4 regions of the Kitasatospora papulosa genome follow, and region 1 is predicted to be linked to each of the others. Evidence: riboswitches for the same ligand, from Rfam matches in the RefSeq annotation. Region 1 holds a riboswitch; each other region holds the start of a gene.
What was found. Region 1 has a riboswitch for cobalamin ahead of OG362_RS02665 (energy-coupling factor ABC transporter permease). Riboswitches for the same ligand answer to the same signal wherever they lie in the genome.
Positions count from the first base shown of each region.

Region 2: linked by a shared signal. The riboswitch ahead of metE (5-methyltetrahydropteroyltriglutamate--homocysteine S-methyltransferase) and the one ahead of OG362_RS02665 (energy-coupling factor ABC transporter permease) in region 1 are both predicted to bind cobalamin.
Region 3: linked by a shared signal. The riboswitch ahead of OG362_RS10210 (ribonucleoside-diphosphate reductase subunit alpha) and the one ahead of OG362_RS02665 (energy-coupling factor ABC transporter permease) in region 1 are both predicted to bind cobalamin.
Region 4: linked by a shared signal. The riboswitch ahead of OG362_RS24930 (cobalamin biosynthesis protein) and the one ahead of OG362_RS02665 (energy-coupling factor ABC transporter permease) in region 1 are both predicted to bind cobalamin.

Region 1 covers NZ_CP108452.1:639,188-646,660, reverse strand. The annotation lists gene OG362_RS02690 (SulP family inorganic anion transporter) at 1-686, opposite strand, end outside; gene OG362_RS02685 (hypothetical protein) at 952-1,344, opposite strand; gene OG362_RS02680 (energy-coupling factor ABC transporter ATP-binding protein) at 1,815-2,690, opposite strand; gene cbiQ (cobalt ECF transporter T component CbiQ) at 2,687-3,436, opposite strand; gene OG362_RS02670 (energy-coupling factor ABC transporter substrate-binding protein) at 3,443-3,811, opposite strand; gene OG362_RS02665 (energy-coupling factor ABC transporter permease) at 3,808-4,518, opposite strand; cobalamin riboswitch at 4,549-4,732, opposite strand; gene OG362_RS02660 (universal stress protein) at 4,894-5,817, opposite strand; gene OG362_RS02655 (SCO0607 family lipoprotein) at 6,006-6,344, opposite strand; gene OG362_RS02650 (vWA domain-containing protein) at 6,538-7,473, opposite strand, start outside.
Region 2 covers NZ_CP108452.1:472,422-479,894, reverse strand. The annotation lists gene OG362_RS01975 (aldo/keto reductase) at 1-672, opposite strand, end outside; gene metE (5-methyltetrahydropteroyltriglutamate--homocysteine S-methyltransferase) at 1,006-3,324, opposite strand; cobalamin riboswitch at 3,484-3,717, opposite strand; partial or broken gene OG362_RS01965 (alpha/beta fold hydrolase) at 3,795-3,998, opposite strand; gene OG362_RS01960 (ALF repeat-containing protein) at 4,236-4,823, shown strand; gene OG362_RS01955 (hypothetical protein) at 5,050-5,826, shown strand; partial or broken gene OG362_RS01950 (IS5 family transposase) at 6,061-6,488, shown strand; gene OG362_RS01945 (polysaccharide deacetylase family protein) at 6,572-7,468, opposite strand.
Region 3 covers NZ_CP108452.1:2,462,136-2,469,608, forward strand. The annotation lists gene OG362_RS10185 (sugar ABC transporter substrate-binding protein) at 1-804, opposite strand, end outside; gene OG362_RS10190 (GntR family transcriptional regulator) at 1,091-1,855, shown strand; gene OG362_RS10195 (DUF3311 domain-containing protein) at 2,033-2,296, shown strand; gene mctP (monocarboxylate uptake permease MctP) at 2,293-3,945, shown strand; gene OG362_RS10205 (GNAT family N-acetyltransferase) at 4,070-4,570, shown strand; cobalamin riboswitch at 4,623-4,746, shown strand; gene OG362_RS10210 (ribonucleoside-diphosphate reductase subunit alpha) at 4,886-7,279, shown strand; gene OG362_RS10215 (ribonucleotide-diphosphate reductase subunit beta) at 7,279-7,473, shown strand, end outside.
Region 4 covers NZ_CP108452.1:5,694,486-5,701,958, forward strand. The annotation lists gene OG362_RS24920 (putative cobaltochelatase) at 1-459, opposite strand, end outside; gene OG362_RS24925 (cobyric acid synthase) at 456-2,072, opposite strand; gene OG362_RS24930 (cobalamin biosynthesis protein) at 2,069-3,013, opposite strand; cobalamin riboswitch at 3,142-3,269, opposite strand; gene OG362_RS24935 (hypothetical protein) at 3,423-3,644, opposite strand; gene OG362_RS24940 (inorganic phosphate transporter) at 3,657-4,907, opposite strand; gene OG362_RS24945 (class II aldolase/adducin family protein) at 5,155-5,814, shown strand; gene OG362_RS24950 (alpha/beta hydrolase) at 5,882-7,021, shown strand; gene OG362_RS24955 (hypothetical protein) at 7,207-7,473, shown strand, end outside.

The DNA.
Region 1 (7,473 bases):
GCGGGAACCTGGACGGCGTCGAGCAGACCCTGGACCCGGACCGTCTCGACCGGCAGGTCGAACGCCAGTGTGGCGAGGGTGGCCAGCACGACCGCGGCGAGGGCGCCCGGAACGGCCCGCACCCGCTTCGGCATCCTGTTCCACCCCACCACCAGGGCGATGGTGCAGGCGCCGAGCGCGAGTGAGGTGAGCGCCGCGGGACTGGACACCGCGTCCACCAGCAGCCCGGGAATTCCGGTGACCTTGCCCGTGCCGGAGACCGGCGCGTCGACACCGGCCGCCGCGTAGAGCTGACCCGCGATGAGGACGAGGCCGATGCCGGCGAGCATGCCTTCGACGACCGAGATCGAGATGGCCCGGAACCAGCGGCCCAGCCGCAGGGCGCCCATGCCTACTTGCAGCAGTCCGGTCGTCAGCACGATCACCCCGAGAGCGGGGAGCCCGAAGGACTGGACGGCCTCGAAGACGAGCACGGTCAGACCGGCGGCCGGCCCTGACACCTGGAGACTGCTGCCCCGCATCAGGCCGGTGACGATTCCGCCCACGATGCCGGTGACGAGGCCCAGTTCGGCCGGGACCCCCGACGCGACGGCGACCCCCACGCACAGGGGCAGCGCGACCAGGAAGACGACGAGTGACGCGGCGAAGTCCTGCCGCAGGTACGGGAACGTGCGGACGCGGTCCATGGCGGCCCTCATCCCGTGCGGAAGGGGGCGGAGCGTACGTCGCTGGGCGGAGGTGCCCAGACGGCGCTGTCGCTGAGGTGCGGTACGTCCACCGCGTGATGTTCGAAGAGTGCATGCATGACGGTGTTCCTCCTGGCGCGCCGGAGACCGGCGCGTCGGTACGCGTACGAGAACGGGGGCCGGAGGGCACGTCGGCGCGACCCCTCGTCGACGTGTCCCGCAGGGTGCGGGCGGGAGGGGCGGGTGAGCCGGGTGCCGGGTCAGCTCAGCAGCGGAACACCTGAAGAGCGGGGGAGGAGTGCGCGCCGGAGGATCTGGAGCTGTGGGGCGCGTTGCCCAGCGCGGCGAAGGCCGCCGGGGCGACCGCGCCGTCGGCGTCCCGCGTCACCACGGAACGCGGCGGGGTCTCGGAAGCGGGTGCCGTCGCGGTGCGATGCCGGTCCCGGTGGCGCAGGAGGCCGCTCGGCTCGCTCCCTCGCTCGGCCGTGCCGCAGGGGCCGTGCGCGAGGTGCGCCGCTCCGGTGGTGGCGTCCGGGACGCCGTCGGCCCGCATTCCCTGTCCGTACGTATGTGCGTCGGCCGAAGCCGTGCCGGAGTACGGGGCCAATAGGAAGCTCATCAGGAACGCGAGCACGAAACGTACGGTCGCTGCGCGCACCCCTTCACCTCCTCATGGATGCCACTTGCCTTCCAAAAAGCTAACAGGCCGAAGTGCTTATCGAGTTAATCCCTTGTGAAGAGTCCGAAAGTCGATGCCGAACGAGCTGAATCATTCGCTCACCCCCCGTGGCCTGGGGATGTGCCTCACGTTCCGTTCTCGCTATGTGAGATCATCCGCGACTGGTTGGCTGCTGCATATGCCAGTCGCGAATGATGCTCGTATTCGTACATCGGTTCGGCTTGTCGAGTAATGTGAAATCGATGTGAAGGCGGGACGGGGTTCGATGAATCGTCTCCGGAAGCGGCTGTCGCTCGTGTATCCCGGTCCTCGTGCGTCCCGGGGCTTCGGTGTTCGACGTGCATATCGCTTCGTTCCCCGAACCGTTCCCGAATGTTCTGATTCCCGCCGGAATCCCGGGTGTCGTGGGTGAAGGACCGTCCGGCACCCGGGACTCCGGTGGAACGTCCTCAGGGACGTCGGCCGTCGGTGACGGCGCTCCCGGCCGCGGTCGGCGCGGCGACGTGGGCGGCCAACTGCTCGGCGGTCCGTGGGCCGGGTGCCGAATCCTCCAGCAGGCCGTGCGAGCGCAGGAGTTGCGATGCTGCGACGCCCCACGGCAGACGCAGCCCCGCCTCCCCGAGGAGATCGGTGCGGGCCAGCATCGTGGGCGCGGGCCCGGCCCGGACACCCGCCGGGGTGAGGAGTGCGGCGTCGTCGGCCCAGCGCAGGGCGAGATCGACGTCGTGGGTGGCCATCATGACGGTCGTTCCGCCGTCCCGGAGCGCGCCGAGTGTGCCGAGCAGTCGCTCCTGGCCGTCCGGGTCGAGGCCGGCGGTCGGCTCGTCGAGGATCAGCACGCGGGGCCGCATCGCGACCGCCCCCGCGATGGCGGTCCGTTTCCGCTGCCCGTAGGACAGGAGGTGGGTGGGCCGGTCCGCCAGGGCGGTGATGTCGAGGGCGGCGAGCGCCTCGTCCACCCGGGCGCGCACCTCGGCGTCCGGCAGGCCGAGGTTCAGCGGCCCGAACGACACGTCCTGGGAGACGGACGCGGCGAACAACTGGTCGTCCGGGTCCTGCACCACCAACTGGACGGTGGTACGCAGACGGGTCAGTCCCTTCCGGTCGTAGGTGACGGGGCGGCCCTCGACCGCCAACTGCCCCTCACGCGGACGCAGTCCGCCGCTCAGGAGCCGCATCAGCGTGGTCTTTCCGCTGCCGTTGCGGCCGAGGAGGGCGAGCGCGCGCCCCTCGCGCGCCTCGAAGTCGAGGCCGCTGAGCACGGCGGGACCGTCCTCGTACGCGAAGGACGCGCCCCGCAGGGCGAGCAGCACGGGTTCGCTCATGACAGCGGCCTTTCCAGGGCGAAGGTCAGGATGGTGAGGACCGCGAGCAGGAGGACGCTCAGCGCCACGAAGCGCGCGGAGACGCGGGCCTCGGGCACCAGGACGCGCAGCGTCCCGTCGTAACCGCGCCCGGCCAGCCCCGTCTGGAGCCGCGCCGCGCGGTCGAACGCCCTGACGAACGCGGTCGCTCCGAGCCCCGCCAGGGACCGCCAGGCGGCGGCCCGGGTGGTGTGGCCGAGCCGGGCCGCCTGGGCCTCCCTGATCCGGCGCACCGCGTCGAGGAGGAGGAAGCTCATGCGGTACGTCACCAGGGCGACGTCCACCACCGGTGCGGGCACCCCCGCCCTGACCAGGCGGGGCAGCAGGTCGGACATCGGAGTGGTGAAGGCGAACAGCAGGACCCCGAGGGACGCCGCCGAGGTACGCAGCAGCAGTTCCCCCGCGCGTACGGGCCCCCCGGGGTCGAGAGCGACGAGCCCTCGCGGTCCGCCGACCTGGACGAGGAGCGTCGCGGCCCCGGTGACGCAGAAACCCAGGGGCACCCGGTACGCCCGCCACAGGTGACGGGCGGTGACGCCCGCCGGCCCCAGCAGAACGGCCAGGGCGGCCACGAGGACAAGGGCCGCACCGGGCCAGGGCGGCAGCGAAACGGCCAGCGCCGTGAGCCCCAGACCGAGCGCGGCCTTGTCCACGGGATGGCGGCGGCGCCAGCGGCTGCTGTGCGCCGCCGCGTCGATCGGCAGCATGTGCGTTCAGGCCTTTCGGACCGTCGGCTCCTCGGCACCGCCGCCGGCACCCCTTCTCTCCTGCCCCGCGGTCGCGCGCAGTTCGCCCTGACGGCGTCCGCGCCGCAGGCCGAAGTAGTAGGCGAGGACGCCCGCGCCGAGCGCGGCCTGAAGGGCGAACAGCGCCGACTCGATCTCGCCGGAGGGCGGTTCGTACAGCGGGGAGAACCAGGGTTCGTAGTCCGGGTCGATCTCGGTGATCGCCGTCTCGGCCTGTGCGTCGGCCCCCGTGAACGGTTCCTTCTCGCCGTCGCCGAGGCCGAGGGCCAGCGGCAGGACGGCCAGTGCGGCCACCACGACGAGCAGCAGAGCGTTGATCTTCGTGTTCTTGTTCATCGGGCCACCGCCTCGGTCTCGGCCTTCTCCGTGCGTGCCTGCTTCCGGGTGAGGAACACACCGAGCCGGGTCAGGTCCCCCTTGCTGGACTGCACGAGGAGCCGCATCACCAGCACGGTCAGCAGCCCCTCGCTCACGGCGAGCGGGATCTGGGTGACCGCGAAGATGGAGCCGAACTTGCCGAGCGCGCCCGGGAAGCCGCTGCTCGGGTCCGGGAAGGCGAGTGCCAGCTGCACGCTGGTGACGCAGTAGGTGGACAGGTCGGCGACGAACGCGCCGAAGAACACCGCCACCATCAGCGGCACGTCGTACCGGCGCAGCAGCCTGAAGACCGCGTATCCGGCCCAGGGGCCGACGATCGCCATCGAGAAGACGTTGGCTCCGAGCGTGGTCAGACCGCCGTGCGCGAGCAACAGGGCCTGGAACAGCAGGGTGATGGTCCCCAGGACCGCCATGATGGGCGGTCGGAACAGGATGGCCCCCAGCCCCGTACCGGTGGGGTGTGAACAACTTCCCGTCACGGACGGGATCTTCAATGCGGAAAGGACGAACGTGAAGGCCCCGGAGGCCCCCAGGAGCAGCGTGCTCTCAGGGTTCTCCCTGACCTCACGCGAAAGTGACCGGACTCCGTGGACGACGAACGGCGCGGACGCGACACCCCAGGCGATCGCGTGCGCCGGGGGCAGAAATCCCTCGGCAATGTGCATGGCGCAGCAGACCCTCTCCAGCACCTCGTGGATGGTTGAAGCGCCTTGGCCGGTCTCCTGGCTTACGGGTGACACCGCCCGAACTCCGCCTTCCCGGGTCACAAGGACCCAGTGGCTGCCCGTGAGGGCCGGAGCCGGACTTCCCGATCACAGTGGCGAGGGCCGCACCGGCATCACACCGGATTTCCCGTTCACCAAGGCGTGGCGACAGTAGTCGCAGGTGGGGGAACATGACAAGCGGGCCCTGTCCCGCTCGGCCCGCCGAAGGGCCGTCGCACCGGTCCGCCCGGCCGCACGTGGACGCGCGCGTCCGGGACATGCCCCATCCGGACCGTCCCGAAGTGTCCCGTCCCAGGCGATTGCGCGGTCTCGTCCTCAGCCCTCGTCGTCCCTGAGTCCTTCCTCCACGACCCCGCTCTCGTCGTCGCGCCGGTACGGCACGATCTGCACCGGACATCGGGAGTGGTGCAGAAGGGCGTGCACGACATGACCCAGTCCCAGCACGGAGACACTGCGCCGCTCATGGCTTCCCATGACCAGGAGGCCCGCGTGCCCGCTCGCCTCGACGAGCGCGGACGCGGCCGACCGCGCCGCGACGACCTCGGTCTCCACCGTGAGACCGGGAGCGCTCTCCCGGACCCGGGACGCCAGTTCGGCCATCAGTTCCTCGCCGCGATCACCAGCCCGCCCGTTCGCGTCCCGCGCGGTCCCGTCGAACCGGGCGAGCAGACTGTGCACGTTCACCAGCCGCAGGGCACGCTCGCGCGCCTGCGCCTCCCGTCCGGCACGGACCAGCCACCGGGCGTCGTGCACGTCGCGCACGGCAGCCGTGACCGGCGCGTCCTCGCGTCCGGCTCCACCACGGACGACCACCACGGGCGCGGGACTGCCGACGACGACCTCCAGTCCGGTCGACCCGAGGAGCAGGGGACCGAACCCGCCGCTTCCCCTGCTGCCGACGACGATGGAACTGCCGGGCCGGGCGGAAGCGTGGAGAGCCGGAACCGGCTTCCTGCGGCTCAGTTTGACGGCGACGTCGAGCTCGGGGAACCGTTCCCGGATCTCCTCCGCCGCCGTCGTCAGAAGGGAGTTACCCGCGTCCCGCAGATGTTCGGACGTCTCGAACGACGCGAACCGGTCCAGCCGGTCGAGGTCGGCGGCGTGCACGAGCAGCAGGCTCCGGCGGTGTGCCGAGGCGTCCGCCGCGCCCCAGAGGACGGCGGCCCGGGCGTGTTCCGAACCGTCCACACCCACGACCGTCCTCGGTTCCTGCGCGGCGTCGGACGGGCGGGTAGGCATCGCTGCTCCTCACGCTCTTCGTCCCCCGCCCTCCCATGCTGTCACCGTCGGCCGGTGTGCGCCCAGCGCACGTACGGACCACCGGGCCGTTTCCGCTCGTCCGGGCCGCCGCGGACGGCGTGGGGCCCGCGGGGCGGGCGGCCGGCCCGCGGGGCGCGTGCCGGCCGGCAGGGAGAGAACCTCCCAGGTCAGGCCGCGTCCGGGGCGACCACGGTGTTTCCGTCCTTGTCGAGGGTGTGGGTGTCCCAGTACACGTCCCACTTGTCGTCGACCTGCTGAGGCACCTTGCCCTCCGGATACCGCGCGTATCCCGCCGGAGGCTCCTCGGCTTCCGGGACACAGGCGGAACCGGTTCCGCCCACGGACAGGACGGGATACTCGCCGCCGCCGCAGATGTCCTCCTGGTACGCGAAGCCGGCGCATCCGGTCAGTGTCACGACGGCCAGCGCACCGGTGAGAGCAGCGGCGACGACGCGCGTCCTTCCGGACCGGGGGCGGTCTGCGGACCTGTTCGTTCTGCGGGACATGGGGTGGATCCTCTCCAGCGGTTCTGTGTGCCACCACCCTCGCCGCCGCAGGGGTGCCGTGCGTTGAGTGCGCGTACTCAGTCGCACACGCGTGGATACCCAGATCGCCGCGGTACGGGGCCGTCAGCCGCTGCTCGGGGCCCTGCCGAGCAGCCCGCCGACAGCAGGACGCGCTCCTCCCGGGGCTCCGACATCATTCGTAGCCCTGCGACTTCACACGGATCCCGCCTGCCGAGGCCGGCCCGGACTCCGCGGGTTCCTGCGGTGCCGCCTCGGGGGCCGGCGCCGCGTCGAGTATCGCGTGCGCCTCGTTCAGGAGGGCCGCCAGGTCGCGCACCAGGCCCAGTTGAAGCGCACGCCAGGCGTCGGCGTCGTTCTCCGACGGGGCGTAGCTGCCCGTGTGCTTGTGGATGATGCCTCCCGCGACGCGGTTCCGCTCGGCCCGCTCCTCCATGTCCCGGTCGTGGTGGTAGAAGTTGCGCAGTTCGTGCAGCTGGGACATGCGGCCGTCCCAGAAGGCCGCCGCGAGCTGCGGCAGGTCCAGTACCTTCGCGGGATCCTTCCTGGGAATGCGCAGGGGGGCGTGCAGACGCTCGTTGAAGACCTGATAGGCGACGGACAGCCAGGCCGTGAAGTCGGCCCGGTCGCCGCACTGGCGGCGCAGACGGGTGAAGTCGTCGGGCGGCGAGGAGCGGAGCAGCTGGTAGCCGAGGCGGGCCCGTGACGCCTCGCACACCCTGCTGTAGGCGACCAGGGTGTCCTCGGCCGCCGCGTCCCAGGTGCGGCGTTGCCGCGGATCGGTCGCGGCGCGGCGCAGGGGCTCGGCGGCCAGCCGCTCGGGGGTCAGCTGCAGAGCGGGCAGGCGCGGACGGGCAGGGCGCCCCACGGCGCGCACGACTCCGCTGCCCAGTTCGGCGAAGTACTTCTCCAGGACGTCGAGGCCGCCGATGCGCTGCCGGTCGCCGCCGGCGACGGTCACCAGATCGACCAGCATCCGGTGGTTGGGCACCATGCTCTCGTGGGCCTGCGGAGCCCAGCCAGGGCGGTGCCGCTGCGCCTGCCACCATCGGTCGAACAGGGCGTCGTCGCTGATGCCGACCGCGTGCAGGCGAATGTCCAGACCCGCGTG
Region 2 (7,473 bases), 170 kb from region 1:
GCGCTGCAGGTGCCAGCGCAGGGTGACCTGCGCCGTCGACTTGCCGACCCGCTCCGCGATACGGACCAGCGTCGGATCGTCGAGCACCTTTCCCTGCGCGATCGGGGACCAGGCCTCCGTCGCGATGCCGTGTTCGGCGCCGAAGGACCTGACGGCGTCCTGGGTGAGGTAGGGATGGACCTCGATCTGGTTGACGGCGGGCACCACCACACTGCCGTCCAGCAGGCGGCGCAGGTGGTGCGGCTGGAAGTTCGAGACCCCGATGCTCTTGACCCGCCCCGAGCGGTAGATCTCCTCGAGTGCCTTCCAGGTCTCCACGAAGTCGCCCCTGTCCGGCAGCGGCCAGTGGATGAGGAAGAGGTCCAGGTAGTCCAGCCGGATCTTCTCCATCGTGCCCTCGAAGGCGCGGAGGGCGTCGTCGTACGCGTGGGCGCCGTTGTCCAGCTTGCTGGTGACGAAGACGTCGCCCCGGTCGAGACCGGAGTCCCGGACCGCCTCTCCGACCTCCTTCTCGTTGCCGTACATCTGAGCCGTGTCGATGTGCCGGTATCCGGCCTTCAGGGCCGCCAGGGTGGTCTCACGTGTTTCCTGCGGCGGGATCTGGAAGGTGCCGAATCCGAGCTGGGGGATCTCCACGCCGTTGTTGAGCGTGATGGCGGGTACTGAGGCCACGGGAGGCTCCTTCTCGTCGGTGTGAGGGTGCGGTGGTCGGTCGGGTTCCGGTTCACGGAATGCCTCATTCCGCCCTCACTGCGGCGTACCCGTCACCAAACGGGGCAAACAGCTTCAAAGTGCCTGATTGGTGAGGATGTACGGGCTGTGCGCGCGTGCCCACGCTCCGCACCTCGGTCGGGTCCTGCCACCGCCCGGTGCGATGCCGCCGCTCCCTTCGCGTGTCCGGCCCGGGCCGGGCCGAAACATGGTCCGGCCGGGCGCCGGCGCCTGGTCCGCAGCTGTGACCGGCCCTGCCGGGGCGCGCGGACGCACCCCGGCAGAGCCTCGCCGTCAGTGGGCCGAGAGCTCGTCGCGGACGGTGCGGGCCGCAGCCACGAGGTTCTCCAGCGACGCGCGGGTCTCCGGCCAGCCACGGGTCTTCAGCCCGCAGTCCGGGTTGACCCACAGGCGCTCCGAGGGGATGGCTGCCAGCCCCGTGCGGAGCAGCGAGGCGGTCTCCCGCACACTCGGGACGCGGGGCGAGTGGATGTCGTAGACGCCGGGGCCCGCCTCGCGCGGGTAGCCGTGGTCCGCCAATTCGTGGGCCACCTGCATGTGGGAGCGGGCTGCCTCCAGGCTGATGACGTCGGCGTCGAGGTCGTCGATGGCCTGGACGATGTCACCGAACTCGGCGTAGCACATGTGGGTGTGGATCTGTGTGTCCGGCCGTACCCCGCTCGTCGACAGCCGGAACGCCTCGATCGCCCAGGCCAGGTAGGCGGGACGGCCGGCGGCGCGCAGCGGCAGCGTCTCGCGCAGAGCGGGCTCGTCCACCTGGATGACCGAGATGCCGGCCGATTCCAGGTCGTCGACCTCGTCGCGCAGGGCGAGGGCGACCTGGCGGGCGGTGTCGCCGAGCGGCTGGTCGTCGCGGACGAAGGACCAGGCGAGCATGGTGACCGGGCCGGTGAGCATGCCCTTGACGGGACGGTCGGTGAGCGACTGGGCGTACGTCGTCCAGCCCACCGTCATCGGTTCGGGGCGGGAGATGTCGCCGGCCAGGACCGGTGGGCGGACGTAGCGGGTGCCGTAGGACTGGACCCAGCCGTGCCGGGTGGCGAGGTATCCGCTCAGTCGCTCGGCGAAGTACTGCACCATGTCGTTGCGTTCGGGCTCGCCGTGCACGAGGACGTCGATGCCGGTCCTCTCCTGGTAGGAGATCACCTCGGCGATCTCCTTCCTGATCCGCTCGTCGTACCCGGCCGAGTCGGTCCTGCCGGTGCGCAGGTCGGCGCGCGCGGCGCGCAGTTCATCGGTCTGCGGGAACGAACCGACGGTGGTCGTCGGCAGCAGAGGAAGTCCGAGGTGGGCACGCTGGGCTGCGGCCCGGACCTCGTACGGCTGGGAGCGTCGGCCGTCGGCGTCCGTGACGGCGTCGGCCCTGGCCTGCACGGCAGGGTCGTAGGTGACGGGGGAGTCGGCGCGGGAGGTGAGGTCCGCCCGATTGGCTGCGATCTCGGCGGCGATGGCGTCGGTGCCCTCGGCCAGTCCCCTGGCCAGGGTGGCGACCTCCGCCGTCTTCTGCCGGGCGAAGGCGAGCCAGCGCAGGATCTCAGGGTCGATCTCCTCCTCGGCCGCCGTGTCGAGGGGGACGTGCAGGAGGGAGCAGGAGGTGGCGACGTCGACCCGGCCGGCGAGGCCGAGGAGCGTGGCGAGGGTGGCCAGCGACTTCTCGTAGTCGTTGATCCAGATGTTGCGGCCGTCGACCACGCCGGCGACGAGCCTTCGGCCGGGGAGTCCTCCGGCGGCCGCGAGGTCGTCGAGGTTGGCCGCCGCGGCGTCGGTGAAGTCGAGTGCCAGTCCGTCGATCGGGGTCCTCGCCAGGACGGGCAGGGCTTCCCCGAGCCGGTCGAAGTAGGAGGCGACGAGCAGTCCGGGGCGATCGGCGAGCCCGCCGAGCTGCGTGTAGGCCCGGGCGACGGCGTCGAGATCGGCCGGGGTGCGGTCCTGGACGAGTGCGGGTTCGTCGAGCTGCACCCACTCCGCCCCGGCCGCCCGCAGATCGGCGAGGACCTCGGCGTACACCGGAAGCAGACGGTCCAGGAGGGTGAGCGGCTCGAAGTCCGCGGCGACGCCGGGCGCGGGCTTGGCGAGGAGCAGATAGGTGACCGGGCCGACGAGGACGGGCCGGGCGGTCAGCCCCAGGGCGACGGCCTCGTCGAGTTCGGCGACCTGCTTCGCGGAGTTCGCGGCGAAGACGGTGTCCGGGCCCAGTTCCGGAACCAGGTAGTGGTAGTTGGTGTCGAACCACTTGGTCATCTCCAGCGGTGCGGCCTCCTGCGTGCCGCGCGCCATAGCGAAGTACCCGTCGAGGGGATCGGCGGCAACCGCCTCGCGATGGCGGTCCGGGACGGCTCCCACCATGACGCTGGTGTCCAGCACATGGTCGTAATAGGAGAAGTCCCCGGTCGGGACCTCGTCGATGCCGGCCTCGCTCAGCTGCCGCCAGGTGTCGCGGCGCAGTCCGGCGGCGGTGGCGCGGAGGGCGTCCGGGGTGACCCGCCCCTTCCAATAGCCTTCGACGGCCTTCTTCAGTTCCCGGTTCTGTCCCTGCCGGGGGTAGCCGTACACCGTGGACCGCGTTGCCGCGGTCGTGTGTTCGGTGGTCACGGAGATCTCCTTCGCGAGATGAATCCCTGAGATCCCGGCGACGGGACGGGAGCGCGAAGGGGTGACCCACCTGGCGGAGGGCGTCGTGCGACGCGCGGATCCGCCCGGTACGTACGCCGACCCGCCCACGAGGTCACCGGGATGTCCGCGCACGGTTCGTCCGAGCGCGGGCAGTTGGCAGGTCTTCGGACTCGCGGGCACGCCCTCGAAGAGGACACCTAGTGGCCGTCGCTTCCCAGGCCCGGTTCGTCGGACCCAGTGCGTGATGACGGCGGTCGTTCCCGCTCACCGCTGCGGGGCAGTCCCGGATTTCCACCGGGTTCCCTCTTGCGACGCATCCCGTCTGGCGGACGGGGCGAACCAGCTGCGCCTACCAGCATACTGATCGTTTCAAAATGAAGTTTGGAGTCATCTCAAGCAGATGATGCTGCTGGCGAGTTGGAGCAGGTTGAGGTGGATGTCCGCGCGCACGGATGACGCTCGCTCGCGCCGTGCCCGCGCTGATCGACCGCGACGACCCGATACCGGGCAATCAGCCGCGAGGCCACCACCTCCCACTCACCCGCATGACCGGCCAAGCCGTGCAGCAGCACGACCGGCTCCCCCGGCCTGCCCCGGTCCCGGCAGACAAGCCGAACCCCGTCGCGCACCGCCACACGCTCGGACCACACCACGACCGCCCCCCAGGAATCCTCTCGCCCCGATCATGCCCCGACAGCCACGAGCCGCGCTCAAGGCCGCCCTTCTCGAAGGCGCGTCGCCCTGAAACACCGGCCACGTCCGCGGCGACGGTGCCCTGTGACCGCAGCGGGGCGACTGCCACTGTCAGACCCAGGTGGCAGCATCACCGAAGTGAACGCCCTGAGGCGTCCTCAACTCACCTACGTAGCAAACGAAGAGGAGCATTCCCCTTGCGACTGCCTCACGTAACGCCCGGCATTGCCGCAGGCATCCTTGCCCCGGCCCTCCTGCTCGCCACCCCGTCCTTCGCCGCTACGGCGGCACCGACCGCGGTGACGGTGCCCGCGGTGTCCTCGTCCGCGGACGAGCCGGACCCCGACGACCTGAGGGTGACCATAGTCCGGATCCTCGCCGACCCGGACAGCGGCCGACGTGTGACACGAGAAGCCAACGCCCTCCTGGACGCCAACGACCCCGAGGCGATGCGCGCCTGGCTGGAGACCGGCTACCGCATCGCCCAGGCCGAGGACGACCGCGTCGCCATCACGCGTCTGCTCGCCGACCCCGACAGCGGCCGGCGCGTCATCGCCGAGGCCAACGCCCTCCTGGACGCCAATGACCCCGAGGCGATGCGCGCCTGGCTGGAGACCGGCTACCGCATCGCCCAGGCCGAGGACGACCGCGTCGCCATCGCCCGCATCCTCGCCGATTCGTCCATCAGCCCGGCCCTGCGCGCGGCAGCCAACGCCGCCCTGGACGACAACACACCCGAAGCACTGCGCCACTTCCTGGAAGTCGGCAGGTACCAGGTCGCCTGACCGGCACAGCGCCGCACCACAGCGCGTCGCCCGGGTGGCACCCCCTGCCGCACGCCCGGTCGCCGGAACGCCGAGAATCCGGGCGGGGCCGCCTGCACCTCTGTGTGCAGGCGGCCCCGTCCGGCAGGCCCTGTGTCGGCTCGGCGCCCTCCGCAGAGCTCCGTGGCCTCGCCGCCCGGTGCGGCACCGGCCACTGACACCTCCGACAGCAGAAAGCGCATTTTCGATGACCACACAACCCCTACGCACCGAGCGCAGCGGTCCGCAGACCGCTTCCGTCGTGACCGACCTGCCGTTCAAGCCTCAGCTCGTCAAAGCGGTGTTCAGGGACGTGACCTCGTTGCACGTCTCCCGGTCGGCCGCGTGGGCCGCCGCGTCGGTGACGCGGACCGTGCTGACGGAGATCATCGAGGGCGCGAGAAGCGCGGCGGCCGAGGAGGTCAGAAAGAGGCTGATTCCCAAGGACCTCATCTCGGCGATCGACCGGAACGTCGAGGTGGAGGTTGGATCGGCGTGGTACCTGCACAGCCCGACCTTCCACGGCCTGATGGGCGAGGTGCGCAACGCCGATGGTGCGCTCGTGTCTCTTCGTGAGCGCCGCGGGGTGCGTACACCGAGTGGTGTGGCTGGCGCCCACCGGTTCGAGGCCGGGGTGAGACGGCTGCTGGGGAGCCGGGGGGTAAGGGCGGTCCCGGCGATGGTCCGCGACCTGGACGGCATCGCGAGCGTGTTCCTGACGGCCCTGGCCCGGGACGCAGCCAAGGTCGTCCGCGAGGGCGGGGTCAAGCGGTTCGGGACGGTCAGTCTGGTGGTGCCGGGCGAGCCAGCCCCGGCCCCGCTGCTCAAGGACCCCCTCCTCGCCCTGTCCACCCGTCGCGGGGACGGGCGGACTGTTGGCGGGGGCGACATCCTGGCCGCCGTCACGATGCAGCTGTTCGGCGATCTCAGACAACGCGCCATCACCGAGGCAGCCGAGATGACACGGAACACGTCGGTCAACTGATCGGGCCCGCGCCTGCGCTCTGCCCACTGCTCACGATTCCCACGTGTGCGCGGCTCCCGGAATCTGCCGCCCACATTCGGCTCCGGGAAGACCTCCCTTACTGATCAGTTCAGAATGAGTTTTGGTTCAAAGGCTTGGCAGTTGGGCCGGCGGGCGGCAGAGTTCTACAGGTGGCGGATGATCTTGTGCCTGATGACCTGTGGGATCGCGTGGCCCCGCTGCTCCCTCCTCGCCCGCTCCGGCAGCAAGCACCACCTGATCACCGACCGCTACGGAACACCTCTCGCAGTCTCCGTGACCAGCGGAAACCGTCACGACGTCACCCAGCTCCTGCTCCTGCTGGACACGATCCCTCGCATCCGCGACCTGGTGGGCCGCCTCGCCACCGGCCACGGCAGCTGTTCGCCGACCGTGGCTACGACTACGACAAGTGCCGACGCCTGCTCCGCGCCCGTGGCATCACGCCGAGGATCGCCCGCAGGGGTACCGCCCACGGATCCGGCCTGGGCAAGACCAGATGGGTCGTCGAGCGAACCTTCGCCTGGCTCCACCAGTTCAAGCGCCTCCGGATCCGCTACGAGATACGAGCCGACCTTCACCTCGGGCTGCTCCTACTCGCCTGCAGCATCATCTGCTTGCGACGACTCCGAACCTCATTCTGAAATGATCAGTTAGGGGGCGCCCGGGTGCGCCGTGCACCCGTTCCGGAATACGGTGGCGCGGGCGCCGTACGCGTACCGAGGGCTCAGCCCCGATCGGTGTTCCGCGCCCAGACCCGTTGCAGGGACCGATAGTCGATCACCGTGACCCCCTCCCGTGCGACGGCCTCCCGGGCCTCGGGCGATGTCAGGAACGCATGGTCCGTACGGCGTACCGGCCGCCCGCCGTCGAGGGTCTCGGCCCCCCGGCCGGCAGCGGGGTGGACGGCCCACTCGCTGAGCCCGGCCGGCAGGTCGTGGAGCAGCCGCCGGTAGTGCTCCGCCTTGCCTTCGGCCGGCAGGGAGAAACTGTCCAGGAAGTCATGGTCGACGACGGGCAGCCCCCGCCGGCGCATCTCCCGGCGCCCGGGCTCCAGCCAGACCCGCACGGCGAGCCCGTACTCCGCGGCCAGTCCCACGGTCAGGTCCAGGATGTCGGCGCGCCCTCCGTCGGCCAGGCAGTGGAAGTCGAGGTGCGTCGGTGAGAGCCCGGCGTCCGCGACGGCGTCGATCTGCGCCCGGAACTCGGTCTCGATCTCGTCGGTCCGCGCCCGCTCGAGCAGGGCGGCGCGTCCGGCGGGGGTCGGTTCGAAGAAGGTGCCGGAGGGGTCCAGCAGCGAGGGAACCGTGTCCGCGGGGCTCAGCGGCCCCCAGCGGAGGTGGGACGACTCGCACACCAGCGTGAGGTGGACACCGAAGGGGATGGCGGAGTGCCGGCGGAGCAGCCGCATGGCGTCGGCGGCCGCCGGACACACGGTCATGAGGCTGCACGAGGCGGCGATCCCCTCCTCGATCGACTCGACCACGGCGGCGTTGATCGCGGGATGCATACCGAAGTCGTCGCAGTTGACGAGCAACAGGCGGGCGCCGGGCGGAAACCCGAGGACCTGGTTCGGCCACGGCGGGGGAGCGGTGTCCGGATGTTCCACGGGGATGCCGTCCATGCGCG
Region 3 (7,473 bases), 1.8 Mb from region 1:
GACGTTGGCGTGGTCCTGCTCGTCCTTGGTCTGGTCGGCCTTGTTGTACTTCTTGACCAGGTTGACGAAGTGCTCGATGCCCTTCTGGGACTCGGGGGAGGAGAGGTTGCCCTTCCACTCCTTCGCGCCCTCGTCGTACTCGGCGATGGAGCCGCCGTAGCCCGCGACGTAGGACATGGCCGCGTACCAGTAACGGCCCGGCAGGTAGAGGGACGAGAAGCGCTTGTCCTTCTTGGTGTACTCGGCCGAGACCTTGTCGAGCGCGGCGAGCATCTCGTCCTCGGTCTGCGGGAGGGCGTCGCTGCCGGTGCCCTTCTTGAGCATGTCCTTGTTGTAGACCGCGACCCGGGCACCCGCGTAGTAGGGCACGCAGAACTGCTTGCCCTCGTAGGTGCAGGTGTCCTTCAGACCCTTGATCCAGGTGTCGGAGTTGTCGTACTTCTTCGGGTCGATCTCGGCCAGCGCACCGTTGAGGATGTACTGCATCGTCTCGGTGTTGCCGAGCTCGACGACGTCCGGGAACTTGTCGCCGCCGAGGGACGTGTCGAGCTTCTTGGCCTTGTCCGCCCACTGCTGGTACTGGACGTTGACCTTGACCTTCGGGTACTTCTTGTTGAACTGCGCGTTGACGTCCTTGACCAGTTCCGGCCAGGTGCTCTGCGCGTCGACCATCAGCCAGACCGTCAGGCTCTCGGTACGGTCCTTCGGGTCCTTCGAGGCGTTGTCGCTACTGTCCCCACCACACGCCGCGATTCCGGTCATCATCGCTGCGACGCCTACGGCCGCAATGAGCTTGCGCTTCATGCCACACCCTCCTCAGGGATACCAGCAACCCCCCGCCCACCGCGAAGACGTACGCCTGGCGCTACCTGTGGGGCTGGGACCTGGTCTTTAATGGTTTAGACCAGTACCGGGAGCTTGGCCTAGACCTTTAGGGGTGTCAAGGGTGTATAAGAAGTGCACTCGCGTCCGTTATCGGACCGACACCTGAGGGAGGGCGACGACCCGTGACGAGGCCGTGCCACCATGTGAGCCGCGACAGACGGAGGAGCCGGTGACGGCAGCAACGCAGCAGTCGGGAAGGCGGGCCATGGGTGCCGACGGGGGCAGCAGTACGGGCGAGACCGGCGCGGGCGCGCGTACGGCACGCGTCCCGAAGTACTACCGGCTCAAGCGCCATCTCCTCGACATGACGGACACCATGCCGCCCGGCACCCCGGTGCCGCCCGAGCGGACCCTGGCCGCGGAGTTCGACACCTCGCGCACCACGGTGCGCCAGGCCCTCCAGGAGCTGGTGGTCGAGGGCCGGCTGGAACGCATCCAGGGCAAGGGCACCTTCGTCGCCAAGCCGAAGGTCTCCCAGGCGCTGCAACTCACCTCGTACACCGAGGACATGCGCGCCCAGGGTCTGGAACCCACGTCCCAGCTGCTGGACATCGGCTATGTCACGGCGGACGACACGCTCGCCGGACTGCTGGACATCACAGCGGGCGGGCGGGTGCTGCGGATCGAGCGGCTCAGGCTCGCCAGCGGCGAACCCATGGCCATCGAGACCACGCACCTCTCGGCCAAGCGCTTCCCCGCGCTGCGCCGTTCGCTGGTGAAGTACACCTCGCTCTACACCGCGCTGGCCGAGGTGTACGACGTCCGGCTCGCCGAGGCGGAGGAGACCATCGAGACCTCCCTCGCCACGCCGCGGGAGGCCGGGCTGCTCGGCACGGACGTCGGTCTGCCGATGCTCATGCTGTCCCGGCACTCGATCGACGGCGACGGCGAACCGGTGGAGTGGGTGCGCTCGGTGTACCGGGGCGACAGGTACAAGTTCGTGGCCCGTCTGAAGCGTCCCACCGACTGACACGGCTTGTTCCCCACAGCCCACTGATCCCCCTGCCCACGCGGGGGGATCAGTCATTTCGGGCGACACAAGGACCGTTGCAGGACCGCAATGCGGACGGGGGTGACGGTGGCCGGGCCTCTCGCCTAGATTTCCTGCGCATTGCACAGGTGATCAGCGAGGGGACGGAGTCGCCGCATGACAGAAGAAACAGGTGCGAACCCACCGAAGGCACCGACAGTGACACCCACGAGGGTGGTGATCGCGCTCTGTCTGATCGCCCCGTTCGTGGCGATGCTCTGGGTCGATTCGTACGCGAAGGTCGATCCGACCTTCATCGGCATCCCGTTCTTCTACTGGTACCAGATGCTGTGGGTACTGCTCTCGACCTCCCTCACCATGATCGCCTACAAGCTGTGGCAGCGTGACCAGCGCGCCCGCAAGGGGGGTGCGTCCGCATGAAGGACGGCGTGAACGGCGTGGCACTCGCCGTCTTCATCTTCTTCTTCGTGGCCGTGACGGTCATCGGATTCATGGCGGCGCGCTGGCGCAAGGCCGAGAACGAGGCCAGCCTCGACGAATGGGGGCTGGGCGGACGGTCGTTCGGCACCTGGGTCACCTGGTTCCTGCTGGGCGGCGACCTCTACACGGCGTACACCTTCGTCGCGGTGCCCGCGGCGATCTACGCGGCGGGTGCGGCGGGCTTCTTCGCCGTCCCGTACACGATCCTCGTGTACCCGCTGATCTTCACGTTCCTGCCGCGCCTGTGGTCGGTCTCGCACAAGCACGGCTACGTCACCACCTCGGACTTCGTCCGCGGTCGTTTCGGCTCCAAGGGGCTCTCGCTGGCGGTCGCCCTCACCGGCATCCTCGCCACGATGCCGTACATCGCGCTCCAGCTGGTCGGCATCCAGGCCGTGCTGGACGTCATGGGCGTCGGCGGCGGCGAGAACACGCACTGGTTCGTCAAGGACCTGCCGCTGCTGATCGCGTTCGCCGTGCTCGCCGCGTACACCTACTCCTCGGGCCTGCGCGCCCCCGCGCTCATCGCGTTCGTCAAGGACGGCCTGATCTATCTGGTCATCGCCGTGGCGATCATCTACATCCCGATCAAGCTCGGCGGGTTCGACGACATCTTCGCCAAGGCGAGCGAGGCGTTCTCGGCGAAGAACGAGGCCGCGGGCAAGCCCGTGGCGGGCCTCGTCCCGGGCGACATGGGCCAGTGGGGCTACGCCACCCTGGCGCTGGGTTCGGCGCTCGCGCTCTTCATGTATCCCCACTCGATCACGGCGACGCTCTCCAGCCGCAGCCGTGAGGTGATCCGGCGCAACACCACGATCCTGCCGCTGTACTCGCTGATGCTGGGCCTGCTGGCCCTGCTCGGGTTCATGGCGATCGCAGCCGGGATCAAGGTGGACAACGGACAGCTCGCGATCCCGCAGCTGTTCGAGAACATGTTCCCCGACTGGTTCGCGGGCGTGGCCTTCGCCGCGATCGGGATTGGCGCCCTCGTGCCGGCCGCGATCATGTCGATCGCCGCGGCGAACCTCTTCACCCGCAACATCTACAAGGACTTCATCAGGCCGGACGCCACCCCGGCCCAGGAGACCAAGGTCTCCAAGCTGGTCTCGCTGCTGGTCAAGGTCGGTGCGCTGGCCTTCGTCCTCACCATGGACAAGACGGTCGCGATCAACTTCCAGCTGCTGGGCGGTATCTGGATCCTCCAGACGATGCCGGCCCTGGTGGGCGGCCTGTTCACCCGGTGGTTCCACCGCTGGGCCCTGATCGCCGGCTGGGCGGTCGGCATGCTCTACGGCACGGTGGCCGCGTACGGCGTCGCCAGCCCGACCCAGAAGCACTTCGGCGGGTCCTCGAAGGAGATCCCGGGCATCGGCGAGATCGGCTACATCGGTCTCACCGCGATCGTGCTGAACATCGTCGTGGTGGTCGTGCTGACCTTCGTGCTCAACGCCCTGAAGGCCCCGGCCGGCGTGGACGAGACCTCGCCGTCCGACTACACGGCGGACGCCGGCGACCCCGGCGTCAAGACCGAGCTCCCGCCGGCCACGGTGGGTGCGCCGGGCGACGACGAGCCGGTGCGACGGGCCTAGGACCCGCGCCGTCCGTCCCGGCGGGGATCCCCCCGCCGGGACGTTCGAGCGGAGGCCGCGGGGTTCCGGTGCCGCCCCGGAAAGAGCGTGCGCCCGGCCCCGCGCCCGGGGCAGACTGTCGCGCATGGATGTCACGATCAGACCTGTGCGCGCCGAGGAGTACGAGGCCCTGGGCGAGATCACGGCCCAGGCGTACCTCGGTGACGGACTGCTGGACTTCGGCACCGGCGACCCCTACCTGGAGCAGCTCCGCGCCGTCGGGCGACGGGCCGCCGAGGCCCTGGTGCTGGCCGCGGTGGACGCCGGGGGCGAGCTGCTGGGCGGTGTCACCTACGTCGCGCCCGGCAGCCCGTGGGCGGACGTCGCCGGCCCGGACGAGGCCGAGTTCCGGATGCTGGCCGTCTCCGGGACGGCGCGCGGGCGCGGTGCGGGCGAGGCGCTGGTGCGGGCCTGCGTGGACCGGGCACGCGCCGCGGGCGGCCTCTCCGGGATCGTCCTGTCGACCCGGTCGTCGATGGAGGCCGCCCACCGGATCTACCGCCGCCTGGGCTTCGTACGGACGCCGGAGCGGGACTGGAGCCCTCTGCCGGGCTTCACCCTCCTGACGTTCCGTCTCCCTCTCTGACCCGTCACGACACTACATGTGGGGGCCGCCGCAATCGGCGGCCCCCACATGTATGCTCGACCTCGCTGTCGCCGCAGGGGAATCCGGTGCGAATCCGGAACTGTCCCGCAACGGTGTGATCGGTGCGTATACGCGCACCGCGGAGTCCGAGGACCTGTCGACAGTGCGTCCGGCTCGACCGAACCGGACGCAGAGACGTCCGGGCCCCGCGGAGGGCCGGTGGACGCCGCGCGCACCGTGCTGCCCTCCCCCGGGTTCCCTGTGTTCCGGCTGCCCCGCTCCCGCAGGCCCTGAGCCGAGCGAGGGATAGCCCCAGTGACCATCGCGCCAGCCGACCCGGTTTCAGCCGCGGAATCCGAAGGCCGTACGACCGACGCGCCCGGGACCGCCCTGCTGCGGACCCTGACCGGCCTCACCGCCGATCTCCCCGACACCGACCCCGGACGGGTCGCCGCCGCCGCCCTGCGCGGCCGCAGCGCGCGGTCGGACGAGGCGGAACTGCGCTCGCTGGCCACCGAGGCCGCCGCCGGCCTGATCTCGGAGGACCCGTCCTACTCGCGGCTCGCCGCCCGGCTCCTCACCCGGGCCGTCGCGGACGAGGCCGCCGGACAGGGCGCCGTCTCCTTCTCGGCCTCGGTCGCCGTCGGGCACCGCGAGGGCCTGATCGCGGACCGTACGGCCGAGTTCGTCACCCTGCACGCCGCCGCACTCGACGCCCTGGTCGACCGGGCCCTCGCCGACGGCGCGGACGACCGCTTCGGCTACTTCGGGCTGCGGACACTGCACAGCCGGTACCTGCTGCGGCACCCGCTCACCCGCCAGGTCATCGAGACCCCGCAGCACTTCATGCTGCGCGTCGCCGCCGGGCTGGCCGAGGACACCTCCGAGCGGGCCCTGGAGGAAGTGGCCGCCCTGTACGGCCTGATGAACCGGCTCGACTACCTGCCCTCCTCCCCCACCCTGTTCAACTCCGGCACCCGTCATCCGCAGATGTCGTCCTGCTACCTGCTGGACTCGCCGATGGACGAGCTCGACTCGATCTACGACCGCTACCACCAGGTGGCACGGCTCTCCAAGCACGCGGGCGGCATCGGGCTCTCCTACTCCCGCATCCGCGCCCGGGGTTCACTCATCCGGGGGACCAACGGGCACTCCAACGGCATCGTGCCGTTCCTGAAGACGCTCGACGCCTCGGTCGCGGCGGTCAACCAGGGAGGACGGCGCAAGGGTGCGGCCGCCGTCTACCTGGAGACCTGGCACGCGGACATCGAGGAGTTCCTGGAGCTGCGCGACAACACCGGCGAGGACCAGCGGCGTACGCACAACCTCAACCTCGCGCACTGGATCCCGGACGAGTTCATGCGCCGGGTCGACGCGGACACGCAGTGGTCGCTGTTCTCCCCGGCCGACGCGCCCGAACTGGTGGACCTGTGGGGGGACGAGTTCGACGCGGCCTACCGCGCGGCCGAGGCGAAGGGGCTGGCCCGCAGGACCCTGCCGGCACGTGAGCTGTACGGCCGGATGATGCGCACCCTCGCGCAGACCGGCCAGGGCTGGATGACGTTCAAGGACGCCTCCAACCGCACGGCCAACCAGACCGCCGAGCCGGGCCGGGTCGTGCACTCCTCGAACCTCTGCACGGAGATCCTGGAGGTCACCGACGACGGCGAGACGGCCGTCTGCAACCTCGGGTCGGTCAACCTCGGCGCGTTCGTCGCGGAGGGCACCATCGACTGGGAGCGGCTGGACGCCACCGTCCGCACCGCGGTGACCTTCCTCGACCGCGTCGTGGACATCAACTTCTACCCGACGGAGCAGGCCGGCCGGTCCAACGCCCGCTGGCGCCCGGTGGGCCTGGGCGCGATGGGCCTCCAGGACGTCTTCTTCCAGCTGCGGCTGCCGTTCGACTCCCCCGAGGCCCGCGCGCTGTCCACGAAGATCTCCGAGCGCATCATGCTCGCCGCCTACGAGGCCTCCTGCGACCTCGCGGAGCGGTCCGGCCCGCTGCCGGCGTGGTCCGAGACCCGCGCCGCCCGGGGCGTGCTGCACCCGGACCACTACGACACCGAGCTGCACTGGCCGGAGCGCTGGGACGCCCTGCGCGCCCGGGTCGCGAGGACCGGCATGCGCAACTCGCTGCTGCTGGCCATCGCGCCGACGGCGACGATCGCCTCGATCGCCGGGGTGTACGAGTGCATCGAGCCGCAGGTCTCCAACCTTTTCAAGCGCGAGACGCTCAGCGGCGAGTTCCTCCAGGTCAACGCCTATCTGGTGGACGAGCTGAAGAAGCTCGGCGTCTGGGACGCCCGGACCCGCGAGGCGCTCCGCGAGGCGAGCGGCTCCGTGCAGGGCTTCGCCTGGATCCCCGAGGACGTGCGGGCGCTGTACCGCACGGCGTGGGAGATCCCGCAGCGCGGCCTGATCGACATGGCGGCGGCACGCACGCCGTTCCTCGACCAGAGCCAGTCGCTGAACCTGTTCCTGGAGACGCCGACGATCGGCAAGCTCTCCTCGATGTACGCGTACGCCTGGAAGCAGGGGCTGAAGACGACGTACTACCTGCGCTCGCGTCCGGCGACCCGGATCGCCCGCGCCGCGTCCGGGCAGGCCCCGGCCGCCGCCACCGTTCCCGTGCAGGCGTCGGCTCCCGACGCGGACGCCCTCGCCTGCTCCCTCGAAAACCCCGAGTCCTGCGAGGCCTGCCAGTGATGAGCGCATCCGAGAACAAGAACCTGCTCGACCCGGGCTTCGAACTGACCCTGCGTCCCATGCGCTACCCGGACTTCTACGAGCGCTACCGGGACGCGATCAAGAACACCTGGACCGTCGAGGAGGTCGACCTCCACTCGGACGTCGCCGACCTCGCGAAGCTCTCCCCCGGCGAGCAGCACATGATCGGCCGG
Region 4 (7,473 bases), 5.1 Mb from region 1:
CGCGTCGAGCAGCAGGTCCACCAGGTGGTCGTGGAGCAGATTGACCTCGTCGACGTACAGGATCCCGCGATGGGCGTCGGCGAGGAGCCCCGGCTCGAAGGCCTTCACTCCCTCGGAGAGGGCCCGCTCGATGTCGAGCGCACCCACCAGCCGGTCCTCCGACGCGCCGACCGGAAGCTCCACGGTCCGCGCCGCACGCGACACGCCCGTCCCCGCCTCGTGCGGACCGTCGGGACACGCCGGGTCGGGCGCCCCCGGGTCGCACGAGAAACGGCACCCCGCCACGACCGCGACCTCGGGCATGAGGGCGGCCAGCGCCCGCACCGCGGTGGACTTCGCGGTGCCCTTCTCGCCCCGGACCAGGACCCCGCCCACGGCGGGACTGACGGCGTTGAGCAGCAGCCCGAGCCGCAGATCGTCCTGCCCGACGAGGGCGGTGAAGGGATACGGCGTACTCACGGAGCCTCCTCTGTAACGGTCACATCTGCACTCTCACGTCCGGTCCCGGCGAACCCTCGCCCGTCCGGAGCGGGTCTTCCGGACGTTCCGGAGGCGAGGGCCGGCGCGGGCGGCGCGCCCGGCGGGACGAACGGGAGCCCCTCCGGCGCGCCGGTCTCGATCAGCCGCCACAACGCGTCCGTGTCGGCGTGTTCCTCGATCAGGTCCCCCAGCCGGTCGAGCTGTTCCTCCCGCAGCGCCCCGAAGCTCGTGTCGGGCGCCGCCGCGAACCGGCGTCCGGCGGCCCGCGCGACCTCGGTCAGGAACGCCCGCCGGAAGGCATCGCTCTCCAGCGACCCGTGCCAGTGCGTCCCCCACACCGAGCCCACCCGGCACCCGTCCAGGAACGGCTCGCCGCCGCTCACCTCGGCGACCCCGTGATGGATCTCGTAGCCCTCCACCGGTTCCCCCAGCGCCGTCCCGACCGGCCGGGCCAGCACCTTCTCGCGGCCGAAGCGGACCCGCACCGGCAGCAGCCCGAGCCCCTCGACGCGACCGGCCCGCGACTCCACGTCGTCCTCGATGTGCTCGCCCAGGACCTGGAACCCGCCGCAGATCCCCAGCACCGGCCGCCCCTCGGCGGCCCGCCGCAGCAGGGCGTCCGCCAGACCGCGCTCCCGCAGCCACGCCAGGGCCTTCACGGTGCCCCGCGTCCCCGGCACGATCACCAGGTCCGCGTCGACCAGCTCCTCCGCGCGGTCCACGAACCGCACCACCACGCCCGGCTCGGCCGCCAGCGCGTCCACGTCGGTGAAGTTCGACATCAGCGGCACGGCGCACACCGCGACCCGCAGGACGTCCTCGCCGTGCGGCGGCGCGACGACCGACTCCCGCACGGCGCCGCGCATCGACACCCGCAGCCCGTCCTCCTCGTCGATGCCCAGACCGTGGGCGTACGGCAGCACCCCGAAGGTCCGCCGGCCCGTGAGCCCGAGCAGCATGTCCAGACCGGGTTCCAGCAGCGACACGTCACCGCGGAACTTGTTGACGAGGTATCCGGCGACCAGCGACTGGTCCTCCGGGCTCAGCAGCGCCGTCGTGCCGAAGAACGAGGCGAACACGCCGCCCCGGTCGATGTCGCCCACCACCAGCACCGGGAACCGCGCCGCCCGCGCGATGCCCATGTTCACGATGTCCGTACGCCGCAGATTGATCTCGGCCGGACTGCCCGCCCCCTCGCAGATCACCGCGTCATAGGTACCCCGCAGCTGCTCCAGGCAGTCCGTGACCGTCCCCAGGAGGGCCTCCTGCCGCCCCCCGTGATAGCCGCGCGCACTCATCTCGCCGACCGGCCTGCCCATGAGGACGACCTGGCTGGAGCGGTCACCGCCGGGCTTGAGCAGCACCGGGTTCATCAGCGCCGACGGCTCCACCCGGGCGGCCTGCGCCTGCATCGCCTGGGCGCGGCCGATCTCCGCCCCCTCCCGGGTGACGAACGAGTTCAGCGACATGTTCTGCGCCTTGAAGGGCGCGACCTTCACCCCCCGGCGCACCAGCCACCGGCAGATCCCGGCCGTGACGACGCTCTTGCCCGCGTCCGACGTCGTTCCGGCGACCAGCAGTCCGCCGTTCATGTGGCTCTCCGTCCCCTGGCCAGCCGCCCCGCCGCGCACACGGCGAGGGCCAGCACACTCACCCGGCGCGACAGCCGCACCGCCCGTTCGATGTCCGTGACCCGTACGTCCCGGCCCGCCCCGCCGTTGAGCACCGGCCGGTGCTCCACCCGTCCGCCGTAGGCGAGGGTGCCGCCGAGCCGCACGCCGAGCGCTCCCGCGAACGCCGCCTCCACCGGGCCCGCGTTGGGGCTGGGATGACGGTGCGCGTCGGCCCGCCAGGCACGGACGGCCTCGCGGGGGCGGCCTCCGGCGGCGACGGCGAGCGCCGCGGTCAGCCGGGCCCCCGGCCAGCCGGCGACGTCGTCGAGCCGGGCCGAGGCCCAGCCGTAGCGCCGGTGTCGGGGCGACTTGTGCCCGACCATCGCGTCGAGCGTGTTGACGGCCCGGAAGCCGACCAGCCCCGGCACCCCGCCGAGCGCACCCCACACCAGGGCCCCCACGACGGCGTCGGAGGTGTTCTCGGCGACGGACTCCACCACCGCGCGGGCGATGCCCGGCCCGTCCAGCGCCTGGGGGTCCCGGCCGCACAGGTGCGGCAGCCGCTCCCGGGCCAGCTCGATGTCCCCGGCGGCCAGGGCCCCGCCGATGGCGCGCGCCTCGCGGCCCAGCGACGTGCCCCCGACGACGGACCAGGTGGCGGCGGCCGTCAGCGCCACGGCGGCGGCCGGACGGTTCCGTACGGCACGCGCGGCCAGCGCGGCGGCGCCCGTGGCGCCCCCGGCGCAGACGAGCGTGTGCAGGACGCCCCAGCCGCGGTGGTCGCGCCACAGCAGGTTCTCGGCACGGGTCGCGGCACGTCCGAAGGCGGCGACGGGGTGGCCCCGCCGGGGGTCACCGAGCAGCAGGTCGCCGATCAGCCCCGCGGCGGCGCCGTACGCGAATACGCGGTCGGCTCGCACCGCTCAGCCGGCCGTCGTGCCTCGGAGGGCCTTCTCGGCAGGTGGTGCGGTGACCGGCTCGGGGCAGCCCGACATGGCGTATGTCCTCACTCAGGGTCCGCGCCCTGGTTCGACGTGACCGGCGACGAGAGTCTCCTGGCTCCCGGATCCGCAGTCCTCCGGCCTTCCGGTCCGCGGTGGCGGACCGTGAATTCCGTGTGGAGGCTGCTCCCCGGTGACAGTGGCGGGACCGCGCCGGATTCGCACCGGCTTCCTCTCCTGTCGCCGTGAATGGCTCCGGCAGTCCACCACGCTCCGCGAACGTCCGTCAACCTGCCGTTGACCTGCGAGGCTTCGGTGTGCTCAGACGCACATCGGGCCGGACACACACGGAGTGTGTCCGGCCCGACGCGGTCGCCCGCCCGAGGAGTCAGACGACGATCAGGAAGATCCCGTAGGCGACCGCCGCCGCGCACAGGGCGAAGCAGGCGTACGCGCCGGTGCGTGCCAGGACGCCGCCACCGCCGCCCTGCGCCGTCGCCGTCTGCTTGGCGAGACCGGTGATGCCGAGGGTGAAGAGGCCGACCAGCGCGACGGTGATCACGAGGCTGACGCCGAAGACGGACGCGAGAGCTGCCCAGTCGATGTTCATGCGGATCTGTCCTTACACCGTGGCCGGCCGGTCGGCCGGGGTCTCGGCCGTCGGGGCGTGGATGGTGGTCTTGAGGTCCGGGACGTTCAGACCGGCGGGCGGCGGGCTGACGGCCGCGATGGCGGTCGTGACGACGCCCGCGGGCTCGTCCCCGGTCGCGTTCACATTGGTGTGGTCGACCGGCTTGCGGCGTGACAGCAGCCAGATGGCGCCGGAGCCGGCGACGAGCAGGACGGCGACCACCGCGACGCCCCAGGGGCCCTGCTTGGTCAGGAACTCGGCTCCCGCGCCGACCAGGCCGGCGGCCGGCAGCGTCAGACCCCAGGCGACGAACATCCGGGTGGCGGTGGACCAGCGGACCACGCCCCCCTTGCGTCCGAGGCCCGCGCCCATGACGGCACCCGAGCAGGACTGGGTGGTCGAGAGGGAGAAGCCGAGGTGCGAGGAGGCCAGGATGACCGTGGCCGCGCTCGTCTGGGCCGCGAAGCCCTGCGGCGGACGCAGGTCGGTGAGGCCGCTGCCCATGGTGCGGATGATGCGCCAGCCGCCGAGGTAGGTGCCCAGGGCGATGGCGATACCGGCGGAGGCGATGACCCAGACCGGCGGGTTGGAACCGGGGGCGAGGACGCCGCCGGTGACCAGGGCCAGGGTGATGATGCCCATGGTCTTCTGCGCGTCGTTGGTGCCGTGGGCGAGCGACACCAGGCCGGCCGAGGCGATCTGGCCGGCGCGGTACCCCTTGGCCGTGGACTTGAGCTGGGCCTCGTCGGTGATCTTCCGGTTGAGGCGGTACGTCAGCTTTGTGGCCAGCAGCGCGGCGACTCCGGCCACCAGGGGCGCGGCGATCGCGGGCAGCAGGACCTTCGTGACGACGGTGCCGCCGTTGATCGAGGACCAGCCGGCCGACATCACCGCGGCGCCGATGAGGCCGCCGAAGAGTGCGTGGGAGGAACTGGAGGGCAGGCCGACCAGCCAGGTCAGCAGATTCCACAGGATCGCGCCGACGAGCGCGGCGAAGATGACCTCGGTTCTGAGGCCGTTCTCGTTGATGATCCCGCCGGAGATCGTCTTGGCGACCTCCACCGACAGGAACGCGCCGACGAGGTTGAGAACGGCGGACATGGCCACCGCTGTCTTGGGCTTGAGAGCGCCGGTCGAGATGGTGGTGGCCATCGCGTTGGCGGTGTCGTGGAAACCGTTCGTGAAATCGAACACGAGAGCTGTTACGACAACAATCGCAAGCAGCAGCGTGATGTGTTCCATTTACCCAGGCAATCGTTCGACGTCATTGGCACGGGGAACGTAAGCAACCTGGGTGAACGGAAGATGAACTGGGCAGGGCGGCACGGTGACCCCAAGCGCGTGGGCGGGTTCCGCTTGTGTGCGCGACGCGTGGGGCCGGGCCCCCGCGGCCGGTGCGGGGCCCGGCCCCACGCGTAGCGGAAGATCGCCGCCATGACCGATTTGCCCCGTTGGCGAGACGTCGGTCACGTCGCCTTAGGATCCCCGCATGAGTGACGTGGGCAAGGACGCGATCGGGCAGACGTGGGACGCGGTCGTCGGGACGGCCCGGCGGACCGCGGCGGACGGCCTGGTCGTGGGGACCTCGGGCAACGTGTCGGCCCGGGTGGGCGACATCGTCCTGGTCACCCCCAGCGGGGTTCCCTACGACCGCCTGGCGCCCGGGGACGCGGTCGGCGTCGACCTCGCAGGACGGCAGGTCCTGGGCGACATGGTCCCCACCAGCGAGCTCCCCCTCCACCTGGCCGTCTACCGCCACACCGACGCCGCGGCCGTCGTCCACACCCACGCCGTGCACGCCACGGCCGTCTCCACCCTCGTCACCGAGGTGCCGCTCGTCCACTACGCCGCCGCCCTCCTCGGCGGCCCCGTCCGCACCGCCGCCTACGCGCGCTACGGGACGCGCGAGCTCGCCGACCACATGCTGACCGCCCTGCGCGACCGCACCGGGTGCCTGCTGCGGAACCACGGCACGGTCACCTACGGGAACACCCTCGACCAGGCCTACGACCGCACCGCCCAGCTCGAATGGATGTGCAGGCTCTGGCTCACCGCCAGCTCCGTGCCCGGCCACAGCCCCACCCTCCTCACCCCCGCCCAGCTGCGCGACGTGCAGGACGCCCTGGAGGGGTACGGACAGCCTGGCTGAACCGGGCGGCCCACCGTACGGCCGAGGCCCACTGGCCGTCGGCGCCGCCGCCCGGGAGACTGGAGCCGTGCGCCCGGCAACAGCGGCGGCAGTGGCCGCCACCTCGGTCATCGGCGTCGGCGCGGCAGCGGTCGCCGCCGGACGCTACGCCAGCGACGCCGCCCTCGGGGCGCCCTCGCCACGGCCCTTCCCGGCCGACCGCCGCCTCACCGTGCACGCCGTCGCGGCCGGGCAGGTCACCCTGACCCGCTCCTTCTCCGCGCTGCGGCCCGGCACGTACGGCCTGACCGGCCGCGACGTCCACGCGGTCGTCGGCCCGGTGATCGAACAGCCGCCCGGCGACCCGGCGGTCTCCGCCGACACCGTCGTACGGCGGCTGGAGCGCGTCACCCTCGGAAACCTGAAACCGGGCACCAGGGTCCGCCTCACCCCGGAGCTCCACCGCGGCGACCCGCTCGCCGCCCTCGGGCTCGCGTACAAGGAGGTCGAGGTCCCCGGCGAACTCGGCGCCCTGCCGGCCTGGTTCGTGCCCGGCGCCCGCGACACCTGGGTGATCACCGTGCACGGCCTCGGCACCACCAGGGACCACCCCCTGAATCTGACGGGGTTCCTCCACGACCAGCAGTTCCCCGTGCTCGACCTGGCCTACCGGGGCGACCCGGGCGCCCCGCGCTCCCCGGACGGACTCGCCCACCTCGGCGAGTCCGAATGGCGCGACCTCGACGCCGCCGTCCGCTACGCCGTCCGCTACGGGGCCGAGCGCGTCATCCTGCACGGCTGGTCGTCCGGCGCCTCGATGGCCCTGCACGCGGCCGTCAACTCCGCCCTCCGCGACCGCATCAGCGGCCTCGTCCTCGACTCCCCGGTCCTGGACTGGAGGACCACCCTGCGCGCGCTCGCCTCGGCCCGGGGCGTCCCCTCCGCGCTGCTGCCCCTCGCCGTCAGGGCCGCCCAGGGCCAGACCGGACTGCACGGCGCCCGGCTCCTGGACACCTCGGTGCCGACCGCCCTGCACGTGCCCACACTCGTCCTGCACGGCCCCGACGACGCCCTCGCCCCCTGGCAGCAGTCCCGGGAGCTCGCCGCCCGCCGGCCCGACCTCGTGACCCTGCACCCTGTGCCACGGGCTCCGCATGCGGCGATGTGGAACGCGGACCCCGCCGGTTACGAAGAGGCGCTCCGGCGTTTCCTCACGCCCCTGATGTGAGCTGATGGGCCGGAACCGCCCGGTTGGTGACCCGTCCCGGAGCCCCTCCGAACCCCGGTGACACGGCTTCCGTTTGGGCTTTCGGCCCGTCAGAGGCAAGACTGCTCCTCGTGACGTCCCGTACCCCGCGCGACTCCAGGCTGCGACTTGTCCGCCCGCGACCCCAGGCAACCGCCCGCAAGGCCGTGACGACCCGGCGCACCAGGCCGGCCCCCCGCCCACCCGAGGGCACACCGCCCCCGGCCGAACTGGCGCGCCAGGCCAGGGCCGTCCTGGCCGACGCCGTGCGGATCGCCCACTGGGCCGCGGACGGGACGAGCACGGGCTCCGCCCCGCTCGCCGCCCGGACCCTGGAGCGGGCCGCCGCCGCACTCGCACTCGCCCCGGCCCAGGTGCAGGCCGGATGGGACCGGGCCAGGCTGGCCGGACTCATCGAGCTGCACGGCGACACC